Regions from separate parts of the Paramagnetospirillum sp. genome, predicted to be linked through region 2. Evidence: predicted binding sites of a transcription regulator. Region 2 holds the regulator's gene; the other holds the start of a gene.
What was found. The regulator PhoB, encoded in region 2, activates phosphate uptake and scavenging genes when phosphate is short. The targets are predictions, from matches to a motif close to TNTCATAAAACTGTCA.

Region 1 (14,336 bases), on a different contig from region 2:
AACGGCGGAGCGGGGCGACGTGGCCGCCCTGCTGGATTACCGCGCCCGCGCCCCCCACGCTGAACGCAACCATCCCACCGAGGAACACATCCTGCCGTTCTTCGTCGCCCTGGGCGCCGCCGCCCATGGCGAGGCCCGCCGCCTGCACCGGGACGTGGATTCCGGCGTGCTGGCCATGGACGCCTATGGATTCCGCTAGCCGCCTCCCCCATGTTAGACTTGATCAAAGTTAAACGGGGGAGCGGCATGGCCTATCTGCAATGGACGGAGAACTTGAGCGTCGGCGTCGCCCGCATGGACCAGCACCACAAGAAGCTGGTGGAGCTGATCAACCAGGTGTTCGACGCCATGAGCGGCGACGCCACCAGCGCCGTCGATGGCGTCCTGGCCGATCTGCTGGACTACACCCGCTATCACTTCGCCGAGGAGGAGAAGCTGCTGGCGGCCTGCGCCTATCCCGACCTGGAGGAGCATCAGGCGGTGCACCACGCCATGGTCAAGGAGGTGCTGGAGATGCGCGCCCGCCATCTCGACAACCCGGCCTCGGTGACCGCGTCGGAGACCCTGGACTTCCTGTCCAAATGGCTGATGCGCCACATCATCGGCAAGGATCTGCGCTACCGCCCCTTCGCCGAGAACCACCCGGCGGGGTGATACGAACCGACCTGTCATCGCGAGGCGCGAGCGGTCTGAACGCCCGTTGCCTTGGTCAGAACAGGGCGTACTGGTTGACCGGCCCACCCGCCTTGCCCCGGCGGACGGCGGGCGCCGGGGAGGCGCCGGCGCGCCGGGGTGACGGCTCGGCCCGAACCACCGGCGCCGGAACCGGGGGAACCGCCGCCGGCAGAGGCGGCGGCAGGGGATGGCTCTGGTCGGCGATGCGCTCGTCCAGTTCCGCCTTCAGCGCGGCGGCCACCAGGCCGAGGCGGCGGTTCTCCGCCTCGAGGCGGTCGGCGCGGCCCTTCAGGGCGTCGAATTGAGCGGAAAGGCGCCCGGCCAGTTCCATGGCCTGGGCAAGATCGGCCCGCAGGGCGCATTCGGCCGCCTGGGCGGCATCGGCGCGGTGCTTCTCGGCCCCCAGGGTCTCGCGCAATGCGTCCAGTTCCGCCTTGAGGCGGATGGCCTGCGCCACGTCCTGGGCGGCGGCGGCCAGCCCGCCCCCACCCCCGGCTCCGGCCGGACCGCCCTGGCGCAGCTTCTCGTTCTCGGAGCGCAGATGGCGGACTTCGTTGCGCAGGTCGAAGACCGTGTCTTCCAAATCCTCCAGCCGGGTGGCGCTGACCACCGGCCCGCCGTCCGCCAGCCGGGAGGCCAGGGCGACGAAGTCCAGCCCGGCCGCTTCCAGCAGCCGCCCGGCGGTGCGCAGGGCGTGCAGGGCCTCGGCATCGTTATCCGAGGCGGCAAGCGCCAGCACCTTGGCGAGTCTCTGAACGTCCATGAACCCCTACCCCGCAGGAATGGGGGATTCTGTCAAATGCCGAGTCCGGGGGCAAACCATATTTTGTGGGTTGCGCCCCGTCATCTCCACCACGATCAGATCCACCCCCTTGGTGACTTAGTCACAAGACATTCCGGCGGGTGTTTCATATACTGCGCGCCTAATATAAATTCCGGAGAGCCCCGCCATGGACGCCAAGCCTGCCGTACCGGCCTTGCCGCTGCACAAGGGCGAGGTGCCGCTCTACATGGAGACAGGCAAGGCCCAGCCCCGCGCGGTCAGCGGCACCTTCCGCTCGCTGAAATGGTGGGCCATGGTGCTGACGCTGGCGTGGTGGCATCTGGGGCCGTTCCTGCGCTGGGACCGGGGGCCGGGGGCGCCCGATCAGGCCATCCTGATCGACATGCCGGGCCGGCGGGCCTACATGCTGTTCATCGAGATCTGGCCGCAGGAGATCTATTACCTGACCGGCATCCTGCTGCTGTCGGCCATCCTGCTGTTCCTGATGAGCGCGGTGGCCGGGCGGGTATGGTGCGGCTTCATCTGCTGGCAGACCGTCTACACCGACCTGTTCGTCACCGTCGAACGCCTGGTGATCGGCGACCGCAGCCAGCGCATCGCCTTCGAGCGCCAGCCCATGTCGGGGGCCAAGCTGGCGAGGAAGGCGGTGATCAACCTGATCTGGATCGCCATCTCGGCGGCCTGCGGCATCGGCTTCACCCTGTGGTTCGGCGACGCCTTCGAGATGCTGAGGGACATCTTCACCGGCAACGCCAGCCCGCCGGTCTACGCCTTCATCGCCATCCTGGGCGGCTTCTGCTTCCTGCTGGCCGGCTACGCGCGCGAACGGGTCTGCGTCTATCTCTGCCCCTATTCCCGCTTCCAGTCGGCCATGTTCGACGAGCATTCGCTGATCGTCACCTACGAGGCCTGGCGGGGCGAGCCGGGCGGCCCGGCGCGCAAGGGCCAGAGCTTCGAAGGGCGCGGCCATTGCGTCGATTGCCGCTCGTGCGTCCAGGCCTGCCCCACCGGCATCGACATCCGCAAGGGCAACCAGCTGGCCTGCATCGGCTGCGCGCTGTGCATCGACGCCTGCAATCAGGTCATGGACCGCTATGGGCTGCCCCGGGGCCTGATCTCCTACGATTCCACCCACAACATCGAATCGCGCAGCTGCGGCAAGGCGGGAAGCTTCCGCATCGTCCGGCCGCGCACCCTGATCTATGGCGGTATCATGGCGGTGGTGCTGGCGGTGATGCTGTTCCGCCTTTCCACCCGCCCCGACGTGGACGTCAACGTGCTGCACGAGCGCTCGCCGCTGTTCGTGCAGATGTCGGACGGCGCCATCCGCAACGGCTACGCCTACAAGGTGCTGAACATGAAGGCCGAGGAGCGCACCTTCACCGTGCGCCTGGACGGCGTTCCCGAAGCCACCATCTCGGTGGTGGGCGGGGTGAGCAACGCCGCCGCCGCCGAATTGCGCGTGCCGCGCGACTCGGTGGGCGACTTCCGCCTCTACGTCACCATTCCGGCGGACAAGGCGGCGTCCAAGAGCATGCCGGTGACCTTCGTGCTGAGCGGATCGAGCCGCGAGGTGCGGACCAACACCATCTTCGCCGGGCCGGAGAAGTAGGGGGGAGGGCCGCGTCTTCATCCGTCACCCCGGCCTTGAGCCGGGGTCCAGCGGGAGCAACCTCGAACGTCATCGTCGGCGGCTCCCGGGTCCCGGGTCGGGCCCGGGATGACGAGACGAAGGGCTTTGACCCAAGCCGAGTTCAGAACACGTCCTTGCGCCGCCGCAGCTCGGCGAAGACCCGCGCCGGATCGGTTCCCGGCTCCATGCCGACCGCCTTGGCGACCGACGCGGTGTCGGCGCGCAGGAAGGGATTGGCGGCCCGTTCGTCGGCGAGGCGGACCGGCACGGTCGGCCGGTTCTGGGCGCGCAGGCGGTCCACCTCGTCCAGGCGGGCCTTCAGCGCCTGATTGTCGCGCTCCACCAGCCGGGCGAAGCGGCCGTTGGACGCCGTGTATTCATGGGCGGGACAGGCGATGGTGTCGGGGGGCAGGTCGCGCAGCTTCTTCAAGCTGGCCCACATCTCCTCGGCCGTCCCCTCGAACAGCCGGCCACAACCCAGCGAGAACAGGGTGTCGCCGCAGAACAGCACATGGCTGTCGGCGAACCAGAAGGCGATATGGCCCGAGGTGTGGCCCGGCACCTCCAGAACGGTGACGGCGGCGTGGCCCAGCATGAAGGTCTCGCCCTCGGACACCTCCTGGGTGATGCCGGGGATGCGCTCGGAATCGCGGGCGGCGCCCACGATGGCGCAGCCGGTGCGCCGCGCCAGATCCAGGTTGGCCCCGGTATGGTCGCCGTGATGATGGGTGTTGAGGATATGGGTGAGCGTCCAGCCCTTTTCCGCCAGCCGCTCCAGCACCGGCTCGGCCACCGCCGGATCGATGGCCGCCGTGGCCCCGCCCAGCGGCTCGTGCGCCAGATAGACGTAATTGTCCGCCAGCACCGGAATCTGCTCGACGACGATCTTGACCATGGTTGTCTCGCCCTTGCTGATGCTCCGGTTGTAGCACCAACCGGCCAAAACGCCTATCCTCGAGCCATGAGCGGAGACCTCTCCTATCCCGCCATGTGGACCGACGTGGTCGACCTGCGCGATTTCTACGGCGACAGCCTGGGCCAAAGCGCCCAGCGGCTGATCCGCAAGCAGCTGCGCGCGCTGTGGCCCGACGTCGCCGGCCAGCGGGTGCTGGGCCTGGGTTTCGCCACCCCTTACCTGCGCATCTTCCTGGCCGAGGCCGAGCGGGTGATCGCCGCCATGCCGGCCAGCCAGGGCGTGCTGCCCTGGCCGCCGGAAGGCCCCGGCCTCACCACCCTGGTGGACGAGACCGACCTGCCGCTGCCCGACCGCTCCATCGACCGGCTGCTGCTGGTCCACGCCCTGGAATCCACCGAGCAGGTGCGCGCCATGATGCGCGAGGCCTGGCGGGTGCTGGCCGATGGCGGACGGCTGCTGGTGGTGGCGCCCAACCGGCGCGGCATCTGGGCGCGCCTCGAGCGCACCCCCTTCGGCAACGGGCGGCCCTACACCATGGGCCAGCTGAACCGGCTGCTGCGCGACAACATGTTCACCCCCATCCACAGCGCCTCGGCCCTGTTCCTGCCGCCGACCACGTCGCGCATGCTGCTGCGCTCGGCCCCGGCGGTGGAGCGCATCGGCCAGCGCTGGTTCGAGACCTTCGGCGGCGTGATCATCGTCGAGGCCGCCAAGCAGATCTACGCCGGCTCGGCGGTGCGCGAAGCCAAGGGCAAGCGCCGCTCCTACCTGCCGGTGGCGGAGGGCTTCTCGCGGGTGATGGAGTGATCCGCCGAAATTGTCATGCTGAGCGCCAGCGAAGCATCTTTCAGCCTGAATACGGCAGCCGCTTTCGCGTGAAAGATCCTTCGCCCTGCTCAGGATGACATGGTCTGCTCAGTGCTGCTCGCGCGTGGCGGTGAAGCGGATCTTCTCGAAATCCTGCTGGGCGCGGCCCAGCTGCCAGGAATTGCGGGCGAGGTAGACCAGGGCGCCGTCGCGGTCCTCGGCCATGTTGGTCTTGTTGGCATTCATGAAGCGCTTCAGTTCCGCCTCGTCGTCGCAGGCGATCCAGCGCGCCGTGACGAAGCCGCCATCCTCGAACCCGGCCTTGATGCCGTATTCCGACTGGATGCGGGTGGTCAGCACGTCGAACTGCAGCGGGCCGACCACGCCGACGATCCAGGTGGAGCCGTCCAGCGGCTTGAACACCTGGCTGACGCCTTCCTCGGCCAGATCCTCCAGCGCCTTCTTCAGCTGCTTGGCCTTCATGGGATCGTCGAGGCGGACGCGCTGCAGCACTTCCGGCGCGAAGGTGGGAATCCCGAGGAAGTTGAAGTCCTCGGACTCGGAGAGCGTGTCGCCGATGCGCAACTGGCCGTGGTTGGGGATGCCCATGATGTCGCCGGGAAAGGCCTCTTCCGCCAGCTCGCGGTCGCGGGCCAGGAAGAACACCGGGTTGACCAGGGCCATCACCTTGCCGGAGCGCACGTGCTTGACCTTCATGCCGCGCTTGAAGCGGCCCGAGCAGATGCGGAAGAAGGCGATGCGGTCGCGGTGGTTGGGGTCCATGTTGGCCTGGACCTTGAAGACGAAGCCGCTGACCTTGGGCTCGTCGGGCTCCACCACCCTTTTGTCGGTGGGCCGCGCCACCGGCGGCGGCGCCAGTTGGCCGATGCCCTTCAAGAGCTCGGCCACGCCGAAGGTCTTCAAGGCGCTGCCGAAGAACACCGGGGTCAGGTGACCGGCGCGGAAGGATTCCAGGTCGAATTCGGGATAGCCGCCCCGGACCAGTTCCACCTCTTCGCGCAGGCGGTCGGCGGCGGCCTGCCCGAGGGCCTCGTCCAGCTTGGGGGAGTCCAGCGGCGCGTCCACACTGACCTCGGCGATGTGGTCGCCCCGGCCGGGGTCGAACATGATGACCCGGTCGTTGACCAGATCGTAGACGCCCTTCAGGTCGCGGCCCATGCCGATGGGCCAGGTGACGGGGCAGACGTCCAGCGCCAGGGTCTTCTCCACCTCGTGCAGCAGGTCGAAGGTCTCGCGGCCCTCGCGGTCCACCTTGTTGACGAAGGTGATGATGGGCACGTCGCGCAGACGGCAGACCTCGAACAGCTTGAGCGTCTGGGTCTCGATGCCCTTGGCGGCGTCCAGCACCATGACGGCCGAATCCACGGCGGTGAGCGTGCGGTAGGTGTCCTCGGAAAAGTCCTCGTGGCCGGGGGTGTCCAGCAGGTTGAAGGACAGGCCGGAATACTCGAAGCTCATCACCGAGGCCGACACCGAGATGCCGCGCTCCTTCTCGATGGCCATCCAGTCGGACCGGGTGCGGCGCTGCTCGCCGCGCGCCCGCACCGCGCCGGCCATCTGAATGGCGCCGCCGAACATCAGCAGCTTTTCCGTCAGCGTGGTCTTGCCGGCGTCGGGGTGGGAGATGATGGCGAAGGTGCGCCGCAGGGCGATGGCTTGGTCGAGAGTGCTCATGGGGCTGGGTTTTCGCCCTAAGCGGTGCAAGAATCAAGGGGTTTGCGGATCACGCCGTGTCATGCTGAGCGAAGCGAAGCATCTTTCAGCCTGAAGCGGTCGCCATCCGCGCCTGAAAGGCCCTTCACTTCGTTCAGGGTGACAAGACCCATGCGCATCGATCTCGACCCCGATCTGGCCTCCCGTCTTTACACCGCCGCCCGCCAGCTGGGCCGCGACCCGGCGGAATGCGCGCGGACCGCCATCCTGGCCTTCGTCACCGATTGCGAGGAGGCCGCCCGCATGCGCGCCCAACTGGGCGGGGGCGATTGGATCAGGACGGAGACTCTGCCGGATTGAGATGCCCATAGGCCGGAGCCGTGGCGATCCTCGCATCCTCCACCGCGCCGCCCACCGTGAAGTGGTAGAGCGACTGCCACTTCCCGCCCCCCGGCGGCAGGCCCAGCAGGTCGTGGACCTCGTCGTCGTGATAGCAGCCGATGCCGGTGCCCGACAACCCGGCGGCGGCGGCTTCCAGATAGAGCACCTGGCCGATCATCCCCGCCTCCCAGAACAGGCGGCGATAGGCCCATGGACCGTCTTCCGCCAGGGTGCGGTCGAAATCGGCGAGCATGCCCAGGGAGAAGGCGCCACGCCCGGCGATGTTCTGGGTGCAGGAAATCTGAGTGGCGTCCCAGGTGAGGTCGCCCTGAGCCAGGAGGTAGAGCGGCACCGCCTCCGCCGCCTTTTCCCAGGCGAATCGGGGGTTGCAATCGGCCCGCAGGCGCTCCAGCGCCTGCCCGTCGCGCACCAGGGCGTAAAGGCCGGGGCTCAAGCCCTCCACCCGGTGGACGAACAGCATCAGGCTGATCCGCGCCGGCCACGGCCAGGAACTCCACGGCACCTTTTCCTGGTCGGGCAATGTGGCGGCCAGCAGGCGGACAAAGGCGTCCCGGCCCATGCCGGTGACCCCGTCCATGGCCTGGGCGCTGCGCCGCCGCCGGATGATGGCGGCGGCGGGTTCAAGGCTGGCCGGCAGGGGCGGCATGGCGAGGGAGGGCGGGGCGGGCAGAGGCGCGGTGGGCGGCTTTTCCGTCAGGGCCAGGGCGCGGCCGATCACCTCCCACACCACGTGGTCGGGAGAAAGGGCATTGGCCTCGCCCGCCCACTCGCCCGTCACCGGCCTCAGGACGGGCTCGGGCAGCGGAGCGGGCGAGACCAATGCGATCAGGTCGGGATGCTCGGGCTCGAAGCGGCGGCAGGAATCCGGCCGGTCAAGGCCCAGCAGCGCCGCCAGCTCCTCGTCGCCCGGCGCGGTCAGGGCGCGGAGATGCCAGCCCAGGCAGGCCGCCGCATAGGAGGCGGCGGCCAGGGCATGGCCGCAATCGTGCTGGCAATAGCGGAAGCCCCGCTCGCCGTACTTCCATGATTCCCGCCAGGGAATGGACGACAGGGCGAACAGGAAGGCGCCCGCCGGCAGGTCGGCGGGCAGGGAGTCCAGGCGGCGGCGCTCCTCCAGACCGTGATGGAAGGGGGCGTAGTGATAAACCCCGGGACCCGCGCCGATGCCGTCGAGCGGCGGCAGGATCACCCAGCCCTCGGTGGGATGGAGGTTGCCGCTGCTGGGATTGTTGCGCAAAGCCCAGCGCGCCTCACCCACCTCCTTCCAGGCCGACAGGCCCAGCGCCAGTTCCAGGAACAGGCCAAGTCCTTCGGCATCGAGCGGCGCGGGGGCGTGCCCCTCCAGCCGGCCGAAGGGCGGCGTCGGCGCGCCAAGGCACAGCGGCAGGGCGATCCGCCGCGTCCCGGCGAAGGAGCGGAACGGATCGGGCTGGGTCTCCCAGTCGAGGAAGCCGGGGCCACGGGCGTAGCGCCGGCTGAAATGCTTGGTGCGCTCATGGTAGGCGGCGATGTGGTCCAAAGGTTCTTCCATCCCCGTCTTTCCCCGTTGCCTCGCGCACCATATATTGGAATCGAGGCTGGCCGCATCACCCCCCAAGGCACCGAAGACGTCCATGACCACATCCCGTCCCACCGACCTCGCCGGCGAACGGCTGGTGCGCAAGACGCCCAACCACATCCTGCCGCTGGACCAGAGCGATCAGGACTACATCCGCGCCGGACTGGAAGCGGTGCAGGAGGCGTTCGGCATTTCCGCCCTGCCCGACGTGCCCATCGCCCTGATGCCGGGCCGCACCCTGATGCGGCTGCTGGTTGATCTGCGCGCCAGGCTGCGCCCCCGCACGCCGGAGCAGACCGCCGCCTGGGGGCGCCTGGCCGGGGCCATCCTGGTGCTCGATACCGCCGGCGAGTTCGTCACCCAGCATTCCCAGGCAGAAGCCCGCCGCCATACCCTGGAGCGGGACGACCTGGAGGATTAGCGGGCGAGACGCCCGCGCTCCATGGTTTGGAGAATCGAGGCCGGAGCGCGGGCGTCTCGCCCGCATTCAGGGGCAGATGAGATCGACGGTCTGCTCGGCGATGGAGATCTCGGCGGGCAGGCGGGCGACGATGTCGCCGTCGCCCTGCACCGGAGCGCCGCGCGGGCCGGTGATCAGGATGTTGCGGGCCGACACCACCCGAACCTCGGGCAGGCCCGGCAGCTTGCCCAGAGGCAGGGCCAGCCCGTAGCGCAGCATGCCCGCCATGCCCGGATTGGGCAGGATGCACAGTTCCAGCATGGGCGAGGCCAGATCGGCGTCGGGGGCGGCGATGAACGGCCCGCCATAGAAGCGCCCCTTGCAGGCCACCACCATGCGGGCCTCGTATTCCACCCCGTCGGCGCGGACGGTCAGCTTGGGAAAATCATAGCCCACCGCCTGACGCAGGCTTTCCACCACATAGGCCAGTTTGCCCGCCCGACGCTTGAGCGCGGCGCTCACCCCCTCGACCACATGGGCGTCGAGGCCCGCCCCGGCCATCAGCAGGAAGCGCCGCCGGTTGGCCAGCCCCACATGAATGCGCCGGGCCGGGCCGAAGGCGACGGTGCGCGCCACCTGTTCAACATCGTCGGGATCAAGACCGATCTCGCAGGCCAGCACATTGGCGGTGCCGAGCGGGATGACCCCCAGCGCCAGACCGCTCGGACCGGCTCCCAGGCCGTTCAGAACCTCGTTGACGGTGCCGTCGCCCCCCGCCGCGATCACCGCGTCGAAATCGTCGGGGCTGGCCAGGGCGGCGAAATCCTCGGCGTCGCCGCGCCGCGCCGTCTCGCGACAGGTCACCCGCCCCCCCAGCGTGTTGATGGCGCTCACCACCAGTTCCAGCTGGCGGCGGCGGCGGCGGCCGGCGGTGGGATTATGAATCACCAGCACCCGACGCGCCGCCACGGCGGTCTGCGTCTCGGGAACGGTCAGGCAGGCGGCTTGATCGACTGTCATGGGCGCCGTGTATAGCGCGAAGCCGGAAAAACCATGATGAATTATTTATTACGGATAGACTTCATTTTGATGAAATGAATAAACCGTAACGACAATGAGTGTGAACATTAAAAATATTTGAGCTATGACAGGCACCAATATCGTTCTGAATTGATATCGGATGCTTGCCCGATGAACGCCAGTCTCGACACCAAGAGGCGTTACAGGACCATCTGGATTTCCGACATTCATCTGGGCACCCGTGGCTGCAAGGCCGACGACCTGCTGGACTTCCTGAAAGCCACCGAGTGCGAGACCCTGTATCTGGTCGGCGACATCATCGACGGCTGGCGGCTGCGACGCTCGTGGTACTGGCCGCAAAGCCACAACGACGTGGTGCAGAAGCTGCTGCGCAAGGCGCGCAAGGGTACCCGCGTGGTGTTCGTTCCCGGCAACCACGACGAATTCGCCCGCGACTATCACGGCCTGCTGTTCGGCGACATTCAGGTGGCGACCACCATCCTGCACAGAACCGCCGACGGGCGGCAGCTGCTGGTGCTGCACGGCGACGCCTTCGACGGGGTGGTCAAGCACGCCAAGTGGCTGGCCCATCTGGGCGACAGCGCCTACACCATGGCGCTGTCGCTCAACCACTGGCTCAACGTGGCGCGGCGCGCCCTGGGCTTCCCCTACTGGTCGCTGTCGGCCTACCTGAAGCACAAGGTCAAGAACGCGGTGCAGTACATCGCCAGCTTCGAGGACGCCATGGCCGAGGAAGCGCGGCGCTTCGGCGCCGATGGGGTGGTGTGCGGCCACATCCACCACGCCGAGAAGCGCGACGTCAACGGCATCCTCTACTGCAACGACGGCGACTGGGTCGAAAGCTGCACCGCCCTGGTGGAAGGCTTCGATGGCACTCTGGAAATCATCCGCTGGCTGGAGGTCGAGGGAAACACATGCGCATACTCGTCGTCACGGATGCCTGGCTCCCTCAGGTCAACGGCGTCGTCCGCACCCTCGACACCCTGAGGCAGGAGCTGGAGCGGGACGGCCACGAGGTGGTGATGGTCACCCCCGACAAGTTCCGCACCGTTGCCTGCCCCACCTATCCCGAGATCCGCCTGGCCCTGAAGCCCGGCCGCAAGCTGGGAAAGATGATCGAGGCGGCGCAGCCCTGCGCCATCCACGTGGCCACCGAAGGCCCGCTGGGCTGGGCGGCCAGGCGCTGGTGCCGGCGCAAGGGCGTGCCCTTCACCACCGCCTACCACACCAAGTTCCCGGAATACATCAAGGCGCGGTTCGGCGTGCCGCTGCCGCTGTCCTACGCGGTGATGCGCCGCTTCCACGATTCCTCGTCACGCATCATGGTAGCGACCCAGGGCATCGAGGATGAACTGGCGGCGCGCGGCTTCAGGAATATCGGCCGCTGGTCCCGGGGCGTGGACACCGGGCTGTTCCGCCCCCGCCCCGAGGCCAGGGGCGAGGACGGCCCCTTCGCCCATCTGGCCCGCCCCGTCTTCCTCTATGTCGGGCGGGTGGCGGTGGAGAAGAACATCGAGGCCTTCCTGACGCTGGACCTGCCCGGCTCCAAGGTGGTGGTGGGCGACGGGCCGCAATCCGACGAGATGCGCCGCCGCTTCCCGGACGTCCACTTCGCCGGCGCCCGCTTCGGCGAGGATCTGGCCCGGCATTACGCCGCCGCCGACGTCTTCGTCTTCCCGAGCCGCACCGACACCTTCGGGCTGGTGCTGCTGGAGGCGCTGGCCTCGGGCCTGCCGGTGGCGGCCTATCCGGTGCCCGGCCCCAACGACGTGATCGGCGCCTCGCCCGCCGGCGTGCTGGACGAGAATCTGGAACACGCGGCAAGAAGGGCCATGTCCATCGACCCCGCCTTGTGCCGCGCCCACGCCCTGGACTTCTCGTGGGAGGCCTGCACCCGGCAGTTCCTCGACAACCTGCGACCCTTCGAGACGGGAGTGTGGCGGGCGGCGGCGGAATAGCACGCCCCTTGACCCAATGGGCCGCTTCGGCGTTTGATGCCGGGTCCTTAAAAGTCTGCACGGATCGCCCCATCGTGGAACGACTGACCGGCGGTATCCGCCCCTATCTCCTGCTGTCGCTGCTGTCGCTGTTCCTCTATCTGCCGGGTCTGGTGGCGCTTCCGCCCATGGACCGCGACGAATCGCGCTTCATCCAGGCCACCCGCCAGATGCTGGAGACCGGCGATTACGTCCGCATCCAGTTCCAGCAGGAAATGCGCGCCAAGAAGCCGGTGGGGGCCTACTGGCTGCAGGCCGCCTCGGTCAGCCTGTTCTCGGACAAGGCCAGCACGGCGGTGTGGCCCTACCGCCTGCCGTCGGCCCTGTCGGCCTGGGCGGCGGTGCTGATGACCTTCGCCTTCGGGCAATACCTGTTCGGCCGCCAGGTGGCGCTGCTGGGCGCCGCCCTGCTGGCCACCTCGCTGATCCTGGTGTCCGAGGCCCATCAGGCCAAGACCGACGCCATCATGCTGGCAACGGCCGTGGCGGCGCAAGGCGCCCTGGCCCGCGTCTATCTCGGCGCCAAGGGACAGGCGGCGGTGCCCGGGCCCCTGGTGGCGCTGGTGTTCTGGGTGGCCATCGGCGCCTCGATCCTGGTCAAGGGGCCGGTGATTCCGGCCATCTCCATCCTGACCATCCTGGCGCTCGGCTTCGCCGACAGGCAATGGGCGTGGCTGGTGGGTCTCAGACCCTTCACCGGACTGATCGTCGCGGCCTCCATCGCCGCGCCCTGGTTCGTGGCCATCTCCAACGCCACCGGCGGCGCCTTCGTCGGTGAGGCGGTGAAGGGCGACCTGCTGCCCAAGCTGCTGGGCGCCCAGGAAAGCCACGGCGGCCTGCCCGGCACCTACCTCGCCCTGGCGGCGGTGATCCTGTGGCCGGGCTCGCTGTTGCTGTGGCCCGCGCTCACGGCGGCCTGGAAGGTGCGCCTGCGCCCCGAGATCCGCTTCTGCCTCGCCTGGATCATCCCCGCCTGGGTGATGTTCGAGATCGTGCCCACCAAGCTGCCCCATTACGTGCTGCCCACCTTCCCCGCCCTGACCCTGCTGATGGCGGTGGCGGTGGTGGGACGCGCGCCCGATCTGCTGACCAGGCCCGCCAAGGTCTGGTACGGGCTGTGGTGCCTGATCGGGCTGGTGCTGGCGGCCGCCGTGGTGGTCGCGCCGCACCAGTTCGCGCCGGCCTTGCCGGTGATGAGCATTCCGTCCGCCCTGCTGGTGGCCGGCACCGCCCTGGCCGCCGGCTGGCTGGCCTTCCGGGAGCGCCTGCGCCCGGCGATCATGGCGCTGGTGCTGACGGCGGTCACCAGCTTCCAGGTGGTGTTCGAAGGGGTGCTGCCCGGCCTCGACTATCTGTTCGTCAGCCGCCAGGCCGCGGCGCTGGTGGCCGAGCGCCCCCATCGCGGCGCGGTGGTGGTGGCCGGCTATGCCGAGCCCAGCCTGGTGTTCTATCTCGGCACCGACACGGTGCTCACCAGCGGCGAGAACGCCGCCCAGCACCTGACCAACGGCCCGGCGGCGCTGACCCTGGTGGCCGACCGCGAGGAGGAGAAGTTCTTCGCCGCCGCCGCCCGCATCGGCGTCAAGCCGGTGGTGGTGGGCATGGTCAAGGGCTTCAACTACTCGCGCGGCAAGAAGGTGACGCTGACCGCCTATGCCGTGGAAGGCAAGGCGCCATGAGGCTGCTCGACCTCGCCGTCCGCCAGTGGGAAAAGGGTGGCGACCGAATCGCCCTGGTCTGGGAGGAGCTGGCCGGCTTCCGCTCGTTCACCGCCGGCCAGTGGGAACGCACGCTGCGGCACCCCCGCGCCTGGGGCACCATCTACTGCGCCCTGCTGGTGGTGATCGGCTATGTCATCGTCGACCGCCCGCTGGCCCGTTTCCTCAAGGCCCATGTGAGCGGCGAGTTCGAGGGCTTCTGGAAGACCATCACCCATCTGGGGCTGGCCGGGGTATGGATGATTCCCGCCGGGCTGCTGACGCTGGGCCTGATCCTGTCGGCCCTGGCGGCACGGACGGAGGAGAAGCGCGACCGCCTGCGCCGGGCCGCTCTCGTGCCGGGCTTCCTGTTCCTGTCCATGGCGATTTCGGGCATCGCCGGCAACATCGTCAAGATGCTGATCGGCCGCACCCGCCCCGCCGCCCTGTTCGACGGCAACATCTACGGCTTCGAGCCGCTGACCCGGGGCTATCTCACCAATTCCTTCCCCTCGGGCCACACCCAGGCCATCTTCGCCGCCATGACGGCGCTGGCCCTGATCTTCCCGCGCTACGACCTGGCCTTCCTGACCGTGGCCCTGCTGGTCGGCCTGAGCCGGGTGCTGACCACCGTCCACTTCCTGTCCGACGCGGTGGCCGGGGCCTGGCTGGGTGTCATGGTCACCCTGGCCCTGCATTCCCTGCTGACCCGGCGCGGCATGGATGTCCGCCTGAGGTTCGAGCGGGACAGG
Region 2 (14,336 bases):
CCGTCACCAAGCAGGTGGTGGACATCGCGCACGCCTGCGGCGTCTCGGTCGAGGGTGAGCTGGGCTGCCTGGGCTCGCTGGAAACCGGCACCGCCGGCAAGGAAGACGGCATCGGCGCCGAGGGCAAGCTGGACCATTCCCAGCTGCTGACCGACCCGGACGAGGCCGCCGAATTCGTCAAGCAGACCCAGGTGGACGCGCTGGCCATCGCCATCGGCACCAGCCACGGCGCCTACAAGTTCACCCGTCCGCCGACCGGCGAGGTGCTGGCCATCAAGCGCATCAAGGAAATCCACGCCCGCATCCCCAACACCCATCTGGTGATGCACGGCTCCTCCTCGGTACCGCAGGACCTCCTGAAGATCGTCAACGAGTACGGCGGCGCGCTGGGCGAGACCTACGGCGTGCCGGTCGAGGAAATCGTCGAGGGCATCAAGCACGGCGTGCGCAAGATCAACATCGACACCGACCTGCGTCTGGCCGTCACCGGCACCATCCGCAAGTACTTCCACGACAACCCCAAGAAGTTCGATCCCCGCGACTACCTGAAGCCCTCCATCGCCGCCATGGTCGAGGTCTGCAAGGCTCGCTACCAGGCCTTCGGCACCGCCGGCCAGGCCTCGAAGATCAAGGTGATCGGCCTGGAAGACATGAGCGCGCTGTACGCCAAGGGCGCCCTGGCTCCCAAGGTGAACTGAGAACCCTCTATATCGTCACCCCCGGGCTTGACCCGGGGGTCCATGGATGGCCGGGTCAAGCCCGGCCATGACGATTTCCAAGGACTGGACCCATCCCCATGACCGTCAAGATCGCGCCCTCCATCCTGTCCGCCGATTTCGCCCGCCTGGGCGAAGAGGTCAAGGCCATCGACGAGGCCGGATGCGACTGGGTCCACATCGACGTCATGGACGGCCATTTCGTCCCCAACCTCACCTTCGGCCCGGCCATCATCAAGGCCATCCGGCCCTATACCACCAAGGTCTTCGACGTCCACCTGATGATCGACCCGGCCCAGCCCTATATCGAGGACTACGCCAAGGCCGGGGCCGACATCATCGTGGTCCACGCCGAGGCCGACGTGCATCTGGACCGCTCGCTGCAGCTGATCCGCTCGCTCGGCAAGAAGGCGGGCGTGTCGCTCAACCCCTCGACGCCCGAGAACGTCATCGAATACGTGCTGGACAAGCTCGACCTCGTCCTGGTGATGAGCGTCAATCCCGGCTTCGGCGGCCAGAGCTTCATCGAGGCCCAGCTGGAAAAGATCGCCCGCATCAGGAAGATGATCGGCACCCGGCCCATCGACCTGGAAGTGGACGGCGGCGTCACCGCCGACAACGCCCACCGCGTGGTGGCGGCCGGCGCCAACGTCCTGGTCGCCGGCTCGGCAGTGTTCAAGACCAAGGATTATGCTGCTAATATCGCGGCGCTGCGTCGCTAGTCGGGCAACGTCAGCCTCCCCTCTTCATCCAGACCGAAACCGGGATTCCACGCCACTTCCCAGGCGAAGCCATCGGGATCGGCGAAATAGCCGGAATAGCCGCCCCAGAACGCCTCCTCGGCGGGTTTGAGCAGCGTCGCGCCCGCATTCACCGCTTCGGCCAGCACCCGGTCCACCTCGTCGCGGGTCCGTGTGTTGTAGGCCAGGGCGAAGCCGGCAAAGCCGCTGCCCTCGGCGGGCAGGCGGGCGTCGGCGGCCAGCTCCTGGCGGGGATAGAGCGACAGCGCCATGCCGCCCATCTGGTAGAAGGCGACGCCCTGGGCCGCCACCACCTTGCGCCGCCAGCCCAGGCCTTCGTAGAAGGCCCGCGCCCGCTCCAGATCGGCGACGCCCAGGGTGATCAGACTGATGCGTGGTTCCATGGGCGGCCCTCCTTTGCGGCTCAGGATGCGCCCGAAACCTCCCCATCGGCAATGGGCTCGCCCTTGACCACCGTCACCGGCACCACGCCCGCCCAGACCGGCCAGGACATGTCGGCCTCGTCGTCCACCGGCGGGCCGGAGCGCAGCTTGGCCGAGCCCTCGGCGATGGGCAGGGCCAGCAGGCGGGTTGCCGCCAGTTCCTTGTCGGTGGGCGGACGGACCTGGACAGAGCGCCCCGGCGCCAGCTTCTCGATCAGGGCGGCGAAGGCCGCCTCCTTTTCCACCGGGTCGGTGACCTCCTCCGCCCGGCCGAACACCATGACCGACCGGTAATTCATGGAATGGTGAAAGGCCGAACGGGCCAGCACCAGACCGTCCACCAGGGTGACGGTGACGCACAGTTCGGCGCCGGCCGCCATCACCTTGCCCAGCCGCGAGCCCACGCCCCCGTGGAACAGCACCCGATCGCCCATGCGCCAGTGGGTGGTAGGTATACCGACCGGTCGACCTTCTTCGACGAAGGCGATGGTGCAGGTCAGCGCCTCGTCGAGAATGGCCGCGATCAGCCGGGGATCATGGCTGCCCCGCTGGGGCCGCTGGCGGAGGGTGGTGCGTTCGGTAGTGGCAAGCATGGCGGGTTCTCCTCAATTTGTCATCCTGAGCGCCGCGAAGGATCTTTCAGGAAATCCCCCCAACGCTTCTGGCTGAAAGATCCCTCGGCGATGCCTCGGGATGACAGGTCGCGGTCATTCTTGCCTCCCAAGTGGTTCCCTTGAAAGGTCCACTTCTTTTATAATGAAGGAGCCACTTGCCGAGGCCGTCATGTCCCTCACCCTCGCCCTGCCCGCCGAAGACGGCGGGCTGCCCCTGCACCGCCGCCTCTACCTCGCCCTGCGGGAAGCCATCCTGGACGGGCGGCTGGGGGACGGCGCCGCCCTGCCCTCGTCGCGCGCCCTGGCGGCGCGATTGGGGGTGGCGCGCAACACCGTGCTGGCCGCCTACGACCAGTTGGCCGCCGATGGCTTCACCGAGGGGCGGCGGGGATCGGCGACCCGCGTCGCCGCCCGTCAGGGGCCGGTGGGCGCGCTCGTGTCCCCTCCGGCCGGACCGCCACCGCCGTCGGGCGCCAGAATCGCCGCCTGGAGCGCCACCCCGCCCATGCTGATGGTGCGCGACCCCACCCGCCCTCTCGCCCCCGGCGTGCCCGACCTCGCCGCCTTTCCCCATGCCGAGTGGCGGCGCGTGCTGGGGCGGCTGTGGCGGCGGCCGCCGGTGGAACTGATGTGCGGCATCGATCCCCTGGGCCACCCGCCGCTGCGCCGGGCCATCGCCGAGCATGTGGGCCGCACCCGGGCGGTGCGCTGTACCCCCGACCAGATCATGGTGGTGGGCGGCTCGCAGCAGGCGCTGGACCTGATCGCCCGCGTGCTGGTGGAACCGGGGGAAAGGGTGCTGGTGGAAGATCCCTGCTATGGCGGCCTGTCCGGTGTGCTGCGCGCCGCCGGGGCCAAGGCCGTGGCGGTGCCGGTGGACCGGGACGGCTTCGACCCCGCCCTGGCCGAAGGTCTCTGCCCGGATGCCCGGCTGGCCTGCGTCACGCCGTCCCACCAGTTCCCCACCGGCGCCACCATGCCGCTGGCCCGCCGCCTCGCCCTGATCGACTGGGCGGCGAGACAGGGCGGCTGGATCATCGAGGACGATTACGACAGCGACTTCCACCACGCCGGCGCCCCCACCGCCTCGCTGCAGGGTCTCGACCGCCAGGGGCGCACGCTGTATCTCGGCACCTTCTCCAAGAGCATGTTTCCCGGCCTGCGCCTGGGCTGGCTGGTGGTGCCGCCCTCGCTGCTGCCCGCCTTCGTGGCGGCGCGGCGCACCGCCGACATGGCGCCGGCCGGACTGACCCAGGCGGCCATGGCCGCCTTCATGACGGAAGGGCATTTCGGCGCCCATCTGCGGCGCATGCGCGCCCTGTACGGCCGGCGGCGGCTCCAGTTGCTGGAGGCGGCGACCCGCATCCTGGGGCCGGACCTGCCGGTCACCGCCGGCGAGGCCGGACTGCACGCCATTCTCCACCTGCCCGAGGGCTGCGACGAGGATGAAGCGGCCCGGGCGGCCCATGCCCACGGCCTGGCCCCCGCCCCGCTGGGCTTCCACCGTGTCATAAAAGGGGCGCCGGGACTGATTCTGGGCTATGGAAACCTGGCCGGGTGGAGCGTGGAGGAGGCCCTCGATCGCCTGCTTTCAGCCATTACCCCATTGATTCTACGCAATTAATATTCCTGTCACAAAACCTTAACGCTTGTGTCCCGGGACTGTAACACAGCGCCGATAGGATGCCGGCCGTGGGAGCCTGCCTTCCCACTCCCGTTGCACTCCCTTTGGAGGTTCCATGTCCACCAAGACCCTGGCCGTCGCCGCTGTCGCCCTGGCCGCCATCGCCACCACCGGCGCCGCCCATGCCCGCGATCAGATCCGCATCGTCGGTTCGTCCACCGTCTACCCGTTCTCCACCGCCGTGGCCGAAGCCTTCGGCAAGGGTGGCAAGTTCAAGACCCCGGTGGTCGAGAGCACCGGGTCGGGTGGCGGCCTGCGCCTGTTCTGCTCGGGCGTCGGCCCGGACTTCCCGGACATCACCAATTCGTCGCGCCGCATCAAGGCCTCCGAGGTCGAGTTCTGCGGCAAGAACGGCGTTACCGCCATCGCCGAGATGAAGATCGGCTATGACGGCATCGTGCTGGCCTCGTCCAAGAAGGCCAAGCCCATCAACCTGACTCGTCAGCAGATCTTCCTGGCGCTGGCCAAGGACGTGCCCCAGGGCGGCAAGCTGGTGCCCAATCCCTACCAGAAGTGGAACCAGATCGACCCGTCGCTCCCCGACGCCAAGATCGTCGTGCTGGGTCCGCCGCCCACCTCGGGCACCCGTGACGCCTTCGTCGAGCTGGTCATGGAGACCGGCGCCGAGAAGTTCCCCGAACTGGTCGAACTGAAGAAGGCCGACGCCAAGGCCTTCCAGAAGGCCTACAGCGCCATCCGCGAGGACGGCGGCTACGTCGAGGCGGGCGAGAACGACAACCTGATCGTCCAGAAGCTGGAAGCCAACACCGCCATCTTCGGCATCTTCGGCTATTCCTTCCTCGACCAGAACGGCGACAAGGTCCAGGGCGCCACCATCGAGGGCAACCAGCCGACCTTCGAGAACATCGCCAGCGGCAAGTACACCGTGTCGCGTCCGCTGTACTTCTACGTCAAGAAGACCCATGTGGGTCAGATCCCCGGCATCAAGGAATTCGTCGGCGAATTCTCCTCGGAGAAGGCCTGGGGCAAGAGCGGCTACCTGGCCGACAAGGGCCTGATCCCCATGCCGGACGCCGAGCGCAAGGAATGGGCCGCCAAGGGCGCCGCCCTCGACGACCTGAAGATGTGATCCAAGCGGGGGGAGCCGGAAGGCTCCCCCCTTTCCTTTCCTCATCCCCGGTTCCGGTCCAATCCATGCCCACCATCCTCCTTACCCTGGTCCTGCTGGGCCTCGCCTCCTTCGCCTACCATCTGGGCCGTGGCAAGGCCCGGGCGGTTTCGGCCGACGGCGTGGCGCTCCATTCGCTGCCCCGCTATCACGGATACTACGTGGCGCTGTGGTGCGGCCTGCCCGCGCTGATCCTGCTCTCCGCCTGGATGGTGCTCGAACCCCAGGTCGTCCGCGCCCTGACGGTGTCGGCCCTGCCCGCCGAACTGCGCGACCTGTCGTCCCAGCGCCTGGCCCTGGTGATCAACGAGGTGCGCAACGTGGCCCTGCACGGCGCCCGGCCCAGTTCCGAGGCGGTGGCCGAGGCGGCGCGGCACTATTCCTCGCTGTCCGCCAGCGGCAACTGGCTGCTGGCGGCGCTCAGTGCCGCCGTGGCGGTGGCCGGGCTCACCTGGGGCCGTTCGCGCATCCGCCCGGAGGCCCGCATGCGCAACGCGGTCGAACGGGTGGTGGGGCATGCGCTGATCGCCTGCTCGACGGTGGCCATCCTCACCACCATCGGCATCGTGCTGTCGCTGATCTTCGAATCCCTGCGGTTCTTCGAGCACGTGCCGCTGCATACCTTCCTGTTCGGCACCGAGTGGAGCCCGCAGATGGCCATCCGCGAGGACCAGGTGGGCAGCTCGGGAGCCTTCGGCGCCGTGCCGCTGTTCACCGGCACCCTGCTGATCAGCGCCATCGCGCTGGCAGTGGCGGTGCCGCTGGGCCTGCTGTCGGCCATCTACATGTCGGAATACGCCCAGCCGCGCTTCCGTGCCGTCGCCAAGCCGCTGCTGGAGATCCTGGCCGGCATCCCCACCGTGGTCTACGGCTTCTTCGCCGTGCTGACCATCTCGCCCTTCCTCAGGGGCGTGGGGGCCAAGCTGGGCCTGGGCATCGAGGCGGAAAGCGCGCTCGCCGCCGGGCTGGTCATGGGCATCATGATCATCCCCTTCGTCTCGTCGCTGTCCGACGACGTCATCACCGCCGTGCCCCAGTCCTTGCGCGAGGGCGCCTTCGGCCTGGGCGCCACCCGGTCGGAGACCATCGTCCAGGTGGTGCTGCCCGCCGCCCTTCCCGGCATCATCGGCGGCGTGCTGCTGGCCGCGTCGCGCGCCATCGGCGAGACCATGATCGTGGTGATGGCCGCCGGCATGGCCGCCAACCTCACCGCCAATCCCTTCGCCGCCGTGACCACCGTCACCGTGCAGATCGTCACCCTGCTGGTGGGCGACCAGGAATTCGACAGTCCCAAGACCCTGGCCGCCTTCGCCCTGGGCCTGGTCCTGTTCTGCGTCACCCTGACGCTGAACGTCATCGCGCTGCACATCGTCAACAAATACCGCGAGAAGTACGACTGACATGGCCGAAACCTCCACTGCCACCGCCGCCACCGCCCGCACGGACGTGATCACCAAGCGCCTGGCGAGCCGCCATGCCGCCGAGCGCCGCTTCCGCGCCATCGGCATCGGCGCCGTGGTCATCTCGGTCGGCTTCCTCGCCACCTTGCTGTTCAACATCCTGTCCAACGGGTTCGGCGCCCTGATCCAGGCCCGCATCCTGCTGGAGGTCAGCTTCGACCCGGCGATCATGGACATCGGCGACAGGCGCGACCCCGACTCGCTCAATGCCGCCGATTTCAACGGCGTGATCAAGGCCGCCATGGCCGCCCGCTTCCCCGAGGTCACCGGACGGGCGGAAAAGCGCGAGCTGAACGCCCTGCTGTCCAACGGCGCCGGCGACGTGCTGCGCGCCATGGTGAAGGAAAACCCCGCCCTGATCGGCACGGCCCAGCCGGTCTGGCTGATCGCCTCGTCGGACGTGGACATGGCCCTCAAGGGCATCATGCCGCGCAAGGCGGGTGTCGAAGGGCTGCGCCTTTCCGAACGCCAGCTGGCCTGGATGGACAAGCTGGAGGCCGACGGCGTCCTGGCCAGCAAGTTCAACACCCGCCTGTTCACCTCGGGCGACTCGCGCGAGCCGGAACTGGCCGGCCTCTTGGGCGCCATCGTGGGCTCGGCCTTCTCGCTGACCATCACCTTGCTGATCTGCTTCCCCATCGGCGTGGCCACCGCCGTCTATCTCGAGGAATTCGCGCCCAAGAACCGGTGGACCGCCCTGATCGAGGTCAACATCAACAATCTGGCGGCGGTGCCCTCGGTGGTGTTCGGCCTCTTGGGCCTCGCCATCTTCCTCAACACCTTCGGCCTGCCCCGCTCGGCGCCGCTGGTGGGCGGCCTGGTGCTGGCCCTGATCAGCCTGCCCACCATCATCATCGCCGGCCGCGCCGCCCTTAAGGCCGTGCCGCCGTCCATCCGCCAGGCCGCCATGGGGCTCGGCGCCTCCAAGCTGCAGACCGTCACCGACCACGTCCTGCCGCTGGCCATGCCCGGCATGCTGACCGGCACCATCCTCGGCATGGCCCACGCCCTGGGCGAGACCGCGCCCTTGCTGATGATCGGCATGGTGGCCTTCATCGTCGACGTGCCGGCCGGGCCGCTGGACCCGGCGGCGGTGCTGCCGGTGCAGGTCTATCTGTGGTCGGACAGCCCCGAACGCGGCTTCGTCGAGAAGACCTCGGCGGCGATCATCGTCCTGCTGGCCTTCCTGTCCCTGATGAACCTGGGGGCCATCTGGCTCCGTAAGAAATTCGAACGTCGGTGGTAGACCCATGAACCAGTTCATTCCCCGCGGCACCTTCAAGATTTCGGCGCGCGGCCTCAACGTCCATTACGGCGACAAGCATGCGCTGCACGACATCGACCTGGACATCCCGGCCGGCGAGGTCACCGCGCTGATCGGCCCCTCGGGATGCGGCAAGTCCACCTTCCTGCGCTGCATCAACCGCATGAACGACATGGTGGACGGCGCCCGGGTCAGCGGCACGCTGACGCTGGACGGCAGCGACGTCTACGACCGCTCGCTGGACGTGGTGCAACTGCGCGCCCGGGTCGGCATGGTGTTCCAGAAGCCCAACCCGTTCCCCAAATCCATCTACGACAACGTGGCCTATGGGCCGCGCATCCACGGCCTGGCCCGCGACCAGGCCGAGCTGGACGAGATCGTCATGAACAGCCTGGAAAAGGCCGGCCTGCTGGCCGAGGTGGAAAGCCGCCTGTCGGAATCCGGCACCGGCCTGTCGGGCGGCCAGCAGCAGCGCCTGTGCATCGCCCGCGCCATCGCGGTGCAGCCCGAGGTGATCCTGATGGACGAGCCCTGCTCGGCGCTGGACCCCATCGCCACCGCCAAGGTGGAGGAGCTGATCGACGAACTGCGCGACAACTTCACCATCGTCATCGTCACCCATTCCATGCAGCAGGCGGCCCGCGTGTCGCAGCGCACCGCCTTCTTCCACCTGGGCAAGCTGATCGAGGTGGGCGGCACCGAGGAGATCTTCACCAATCCCAAGGAGCCGCTGACCCAGGGCTACATCACGGGCAGGTTCGGTTGACATGGCGGATCACACGGTCAAGTCCTACGACGACGAACTGGCCCACCTGTCCGGCATGATCGCCCGCATGGGCGGGCTGGCCGAGGCCCAGCTGGGCGCGGCGCTGCAATCCCTTTCCCGGCGCGACGACGAGCTGGCCCAGCGGGTGATCGACAACGATTGCCGCATCGACGAGTTGGACCACGAGGTGGATTCCTTCGCCGTGCGCCTGCTGGCCCTGCGCCAGCCCATGGCCGGCGATCTGCGCCACATCGTGGCGGCGCTGAACATCTCGGGCGAGATCGAGCGCATCGGCGACTACGCCGCCAATCTGGCCAAGCGCACCCTGGTGCTCAACCAGCTTGCCCCCACCCCCAAGACCGCCGGCGTGGTCCGCCTGGGCGAACTGGTCCTGACCCTGCTGAAGGACATCCTGGACGCCTATGTGGACAAGGACCTTCAAAAGGCCATCGGCGTCTGGGGACGCGACGAGGACGTGGATTCCCATTACAATACGGTCTTCCGTGACCTGATCGCCCAGATGACCGAAGATCCCGGCACCATCACCGCCTCGACCCACCTCTTGTTCATCGCCAAGAACATGGAACGCATCGGCGACCACGCCACCAACATCGCCGAAACCCTGCACTTCCAGATTCTCGGCACCCAGCCCAAGGGTGACCGGCCCAAGGGCGTTTCCCTCGGAGCCCCGGAATGACCGCCCGCGATAGTGCCAATCCCTCCAAGCCCCTGGTTCTGGTCGTCGAGGACGAAGCGGCGCTGGCCACCATGCTGCGCTACAACCTGGAGAAGGAAGGCTACCGCGTCGCCGAGGCCGGCGACGGCGAGGAGGCGCTCACCGTGCTGGCCGAGCGCAAGCCCGATCTGGTGCTGCTGGACTGGATGCTGCCCTCGCTGTCGGGGATCGAGGTCTGCCGCCAGATCCGCCGCAAGCCCGCCACCCGCGAACTGCCCATCATCATGCTGACCGCCCGGGGCGAGGAGGGCGACAAGATCCGGGGGCTGAACACCGGCGCCGACGATTACCTGACCAAGCCGTTCTCGCTGCCCGAGCTGATGGCCCGCGTCCGGGCGCTCTTGCGCCGCGCCCAGCCGGTCAGCCAGAAGGGCCAGATCAGCTGGGGCGACATCACCATGGACCTGGCCGCCCACCGGGTGACGCGGGGCGCCAAGCCCATCCATCTCGGCCCCACCGAATTCCGCCTGCTGCAATTCTTCCTGCAGCACCCCGGCACCGTGTTCTCGCGCGAGGAATTGCTGGACGCCGTCTGGGGACCGGACATCTATGTGGAGCCGCGCACCGTGGACGTCCACATCCGCCGCCTGAGGAAGGCGCTGAACTGCGACACCGAGGCCGACATCATCCGCACGGTACGCGCCGCCGGCTACGCGCTGGACAGCGAGGACGCGGCGTAATGCCCTCCGTCATTTGAACCGGCCAGTCATCCTGACGACCGCAGGGAGGAAGAATCTTTCAGCCGCAAGCGGCTGCCGCCATGGCGTGAGAGATCCCTCGCCAAAGCTCGGGATGACAGGAAGAGCGGTTCTTTCGGCGGACGGCATACCCCCCTACACCGCCCGGATGTCGCCCAGGAAGCCGTCGATGGTGGTCTTGAGGCGCACCGCCTCGTCACCCATGGCCTTCGATGCGTCCAGAACCTCGGCGGCGGCGGCGCCGGTGCGGCCGGCGGCGTCCTGAACCCCGCCCACATTGGCCGAAACCTCGGCGGTGCCGGCGGCGGCCTGCTCGACGCTGCGCGCGATCTCCTGGGTGGCGGCGCTCTGCTCCTCCACCGCGCTGGCGATGCCCGACGTGATCTCGCCCACCTCGCGGATGATGGCGACGATGTCGCCGATGGCCTGCACCACCTTCTCGGTCTGCTGCTGCACCGAGGCGATCTGCTGGCCGATCTCGCCGGTGGCCCTGGCCGTCTGGTTGGCGAGGTTCTTCACCTCGCCGGCCACGACGGCGAACCCTTTCCCCGCCTCGCCGGCGCGGGCCGCCTCGATGGTGGCGTTCAAGGCCAGCAGGTTGGTCTGCGACGCGATGTCGTTGATCAGGGTCACCACCTCGCCGATCTTGCCGACCATGGTGGCCAGCCCGGTGACGGTGCCCTGGGCCTCGCCGGCTTCCGCCACGGCATTGCCGGAAATCTCGGCGGAGCGGTGAACCTGACGGCCGATCTCCTGGATGGAGGAGGTCAGCTCCTCGGCGGCGGCGGCCACGGTCTGGACATTGGCCGAGGCCAATTCGGTGGCGCCGGCCACCACGGTGGCGCGGCTGTTGGTGTCGCTGGCCGCCGCGCTCATGGAGGCGGCGGTGCCCTGCAGCCGGTGGGCGGCGGCGGAGACCGCCTCGACCATGCGTTCGGCCGAACCCTGAAAGCGGTTGACCAGCGTCTCGATGGCCTGGCCGCGCAGTTCGCGCTGATGGGCCTCGGCCAGCTGCTTCTCGGCCAGATCGTGGCCCCTCATCATGGCGTCCTTGAAGACCTGCACCGAGCGGGCCATGGCCCCCATCTCGTCGCCGCGCTCGACGCCGCCCACGCTGACCGAGAAATCGTCGGCCGACAGCCGCTCCATGGTGGCGACCAGCGAGCCGATGGCCGAGGTCATCTGGCGCACCACCGTCCAGGCCACCGCCAGGGCGATGACCAGGGCGGCGATGACGCCCAGGATGGTGGTCATCAGAACCCCCTTGGCGTCGCCGTTGACCTGGGCGGCCAGGGCCTGGACGTCGGCGGCCATGCGGTCCTCGACCTTCTTCAGCAGGTTGATGCGCGCGGTGGAGGCGGCGAACCAGGCGGGGCCGGTGACGTCGCCCACCGTGCCGGTGGCCGGGCTGTCCAGCCCCACCTTGCGCATGCGCTCCACCGTGCGGGTCGCCTCGTCGTCCAGGGTGGCGCGGAAGAAATCGGCCTGATCCGGATTGGCGTTGGTCTGGAACTCGCCCAGGAACAGCTGCTGCTCGGCGACGATGGAGACGAAGCGGCGATAGATGTCGGGCTCGAACTTGCCCGCCGCGAAGGCGCCGGCGGCGGTGGCCCGCTCCTGGCCGGCCTTTTCCTTGCCTTCCATCAGCTTGAGATAGGCGCCGATCATGCGCCCCACCCGCACGTCGCTGGACAGCAGCGCGATCTGGTTGACCACGTCCAGCTGGAAGCGGATGGTCTCGGTGAAATTGCCCAGCGAGGCGCGCCCCTCGATGGCCAGGGTGTCGATGGCGCCCCGCGTGGCGATCAGCGCGTCCAGCCGCTTGACGGCGGCCTCCACCTTGGGCGGGAAGCTCTTGCCCAGGGCGGCGGTGTCCACGCCGGCCAGGGAGCGGACCAGCCTGTCGCGCGCCTCGTCGGTCAGCTTGCGCTGGGCCTTGAGCTCGGCCCCGAATTTCTCGCCCTTGCTGCCGAGATAGACGGCCGAGGCGCCACGCTCCTTCTGCACCTCGTGCACCAGGGCGCTGATGTCGGCGGTGAGCGGAGCGATGCCGGCCAGGGTGGAGGTTTCCGCCACCACCCGCGCCTTGTCGCTGATGACATAGGCCGCCAACCCGACGATCAGGATGACCGGGAAAAGAAACGACAGGCCGATCTTGGCCGAAATCCTGATGTCGGTCAGCCGCATCATGGGTGAGCCTCCGCATTGAACCCTACGGACAAGGCCCCCCGACCCTTTCCCGACTTTTCCTGATACATACGAAAGTAATGTATCTTCGTAAGCTCAATCTTGTATCGAAAAGGTGCGTTTTCAAGTCAGGGTTTGTACTGATAGCAGTTTGCGCCCTGGCCTGGGCTCACTCAGACCAGACGCTCGTCTTCCCCGAGTGGACGGAAAAGCCCGGGCGGCAGGCGGGTCGCCTTGTCGCAGATGGCCTTGTCGATCTGCATCTGGGTCAGGTTCTCGGCCCGGGACAGATCGGCGTCGCGCAGGTCGGCGCCCATCATGATGGCCCCCTTGAAATCGGCCCCGGCGGTGCGCGATCCGGTGAGCGACGCGCCCGACAGGTCGGTGCCGCGCAGCACGGCGCCTTCCAGATTGCTGAGGTCGAGCTTGGCATGGCGAAGGGCCGCCACGCCGAGATTGGCCCCGCCCAGATTGGCGGCCGACAGGGTGGCGTGGCGGAAATCCGACCCGTCGAGACGCGCCTCGGCCAGGCAGGAATCCGACAGGTCCACCTCGCGGAAGGTGGCGTTGGCGAGAACGGCGCCCGACAGATCGACGCCGGCCAGATCCATGCCGGTGAAGGTGGCGCGCTTGCCCTCGGCCCCCTTGCTCTGCAGCCATTTGGCATGCTCGGCCACCACGGCGGAAACGTCCAGGGCCGCCACGTCGCGGCCCTTGCGCGCCTTGTGGCCGGCCTGGGCCATGGCCTCTTCCCATTGCTTGCGGCGCCGGGCCGCGCGGCGCCGCGCCTCCTCGGCATCGGGATCGGGGCGGATGCCCGCCACCTCGATGGGATCGTCGGACAGCTTGCGCACCGGCGCCAGATCCTCGTCCGACAGCTTGCCCCCCGAGGGTCGGCGGGCGGGAGCATCGGCACCGGCCGAGGGGAAGCCGGCCTTGCCGCCCCCCGGGGACGGATTGCGGGCGGCGGGCGGAGGGGAAGCCGGCGTCGGCGCCGGAGCGGGAACGGAAGCGGGAACGGGAGACGGCGGAGGCTTCGGCGCGCCGTCCAGGGCGGCCACGGGGCCGTTGCGCGCCGGGCGCGGATCGGCGGGCGAGGCGGAAATGCCGGTTCGCGCCTCGAGCCGCGCCATCAGGGCGGCCACCTCGGGAATGGCTTCGGGCTGGGCATTTGCCCCCCCGGCCGGAGACGGGCCGGCATCGCCGGCCGCAAGCTCGGGCAGCGGGTCGGCCTCCTTGATGAAATTACGCTTGGGCGCCTCGGCCAGTTGGGCGGGCGGGGGCATGCGCACCGGCTTGGCCAGGGTCTCGCCCACCCGGTGGCCCAGCTCGTGGCCGGAAATGGGCTTGGGCACCACGCCTTCGATGCCCAGCACCCTGGCGCGGTCGAGGGCATCCTTCATGGTCGATGGCGCCACCGCCAGCACCGGCAGGGATTCGTTGGGGTTGCCGAGCGGGCGGCGAATGCCTTCCAGCACCCGCAGCCCCTCCTCCGGCCGGGTGGCGAGGTCGATGAGCAGGATATCGAAGCCCTGGCCCAGCAGTTTGTCCAGATCGGCGACCTGATCGAAGGACACCACTTCGCGCACGTTCAGCTTGCGGAACGTCTGGCGGGCAAGGAAGCGGAACTGGTCGTCCAGACCGAACACCAGCACCCTGATCTTCTTCCAGTCCGTACCCTCGACCGACTGGGTCACCGTCGGATGACGCATCTACGTATGAGCCCTCATTCTTCCCGCATCGCTACAATAGTGATCCCCCCCCGCCGGAGCAATCGTCGAAGCGTGCCGGAATCTGTTGGCCTTGCGTCAGTGGCCGACCGGCTTCCAGCCGGGATGGTCGAAATGGGCCTGATAGCGGTCCAGCGCCTTCATCGCCGACACCACCCCCGTGGCGCGG

Region 1: the regulator PhoB is predicted to act here: its motif matches at 9,929-9,944, upstream of ACV4UZ_RS16200 (diacylglycerol/lipid kinase family protein).

Annotation. Positions count from the first base shown of each region.
Region 1 covers NZ_JBZVFI010000018.1:39,426-53,761, forward strand. Annotated here, with positions in the region: gene ACV4UZ_RS16150 (DODA-type extradiol aromatic ring-opening family dioxygenase) at 1-199, shown strand, start outside; gene ACV4UZ_RS16155 (bacteriohemerythrin) at 247-654, shown strand; gene ACV4UZ_RS16160 (metalloendopeptidase) at 710-1,438, opposite strand; gene ccoG (cytochrome c oxidase accessory protein CcoG) at 1,626-3,071, shown strand; gene gloB (hydroxyacylglutathione hydrolase) at 3,214-3,987, opposite strand; gene ACV4UZ_RS16175 (class I SAM-dependent methyltransferase) at 4,081-4,815, shown strand; gene ACV4UZ_RS16180 (peptide chain release factor 3) at 4,924-6,510, opposite strand; gene ACV4UZ_RS16185 (hypothetical protein) at 6,661-6,849, shown strand; gene ACV4UZ_RS16190 (SagB/ThcOx family dehydrogenase) at 6,824-8,422, opposite strand; gene ACV4UZ_RS16195 (hypothetical protein) at 8,505-8,870, shown strand; gene ACV4UZ_RS16200 (diacylglycerol/lipid kinase family protein) at 8,937-9,869, opposite strand; gene ACV4UZ_RS16205 (UDP-2,3-diacylglucosamine diphosphatase) at 10,041-10,877, shown strand; gene ACV4UZ_RS16210 (glycosyltransferase family 4 protein) at 10,805-11,848, shown strand; gene ACV4UZ_RS16215 (ArnT family glycosyltransferase) at 11,923-13,566, shown strand; gene ACV4UZ_RS16220 (phosphatase PAP2 family protein) at 13,563-14,336, shown strand, end outside.
Region 2 covers NZ_JBZVFI010000004.1:340-14,675, reverse strand. Annotated here, with positions in the region: gene fba (class II fructose-bisphosphate aldolase) at 1-698, shown strand, start outside; gene rpe (ribulose-phosphate 3-epimerase) at 797-1,438, shown strand; gene ACV4UZ_RS03475 (VOC family protein) at 1,435-1,860, opposite strand; gene ACV4UZ_RS03470 (pyridoxamine 5'-phosphate oxidase family protein) at 1,881-2,492, opposite strand; gene pdxR (MocR-like pyridoxine biosynthesis transcription factor PdxR) at 2,683-4,137, shown strand; gene ACV4UZ_RS03460 (PstS family phosphate ABC transporter substrate-binding protein) at 4,253-5,287, shown strand; gene pstC (phosphate ABC transporter permease subunit PstC) at 5,353-6,726, shown strand; gene pstA (phosphate ABC transporter permease PstA) at 6,728-8,032, shown strand; gene pstB (phosphate ABC transporter ATP-binding protein PstB) at 8,037-8,816, shown strand; gene phoU (phosphate signaling complex protein PhoU) at 8,818-9,513, shown strand; gene phoB (phosphate regulon transcriptional regulator PhoB) at 9,510-10,232, shown strand; gene ACV4UZ_RS03430 (methyl-accepting chemotaxis protein) at 10,386-12,440, opposite strand; gene ACV4UZ_RS03425 (pentapeptide repeat-containing protein) at 12,611-14,149, opposite strand; partial or broken gene ACV4UZ_RS03420 (hypothetical protein) at 14,246-14,336, opposite strand, start outside.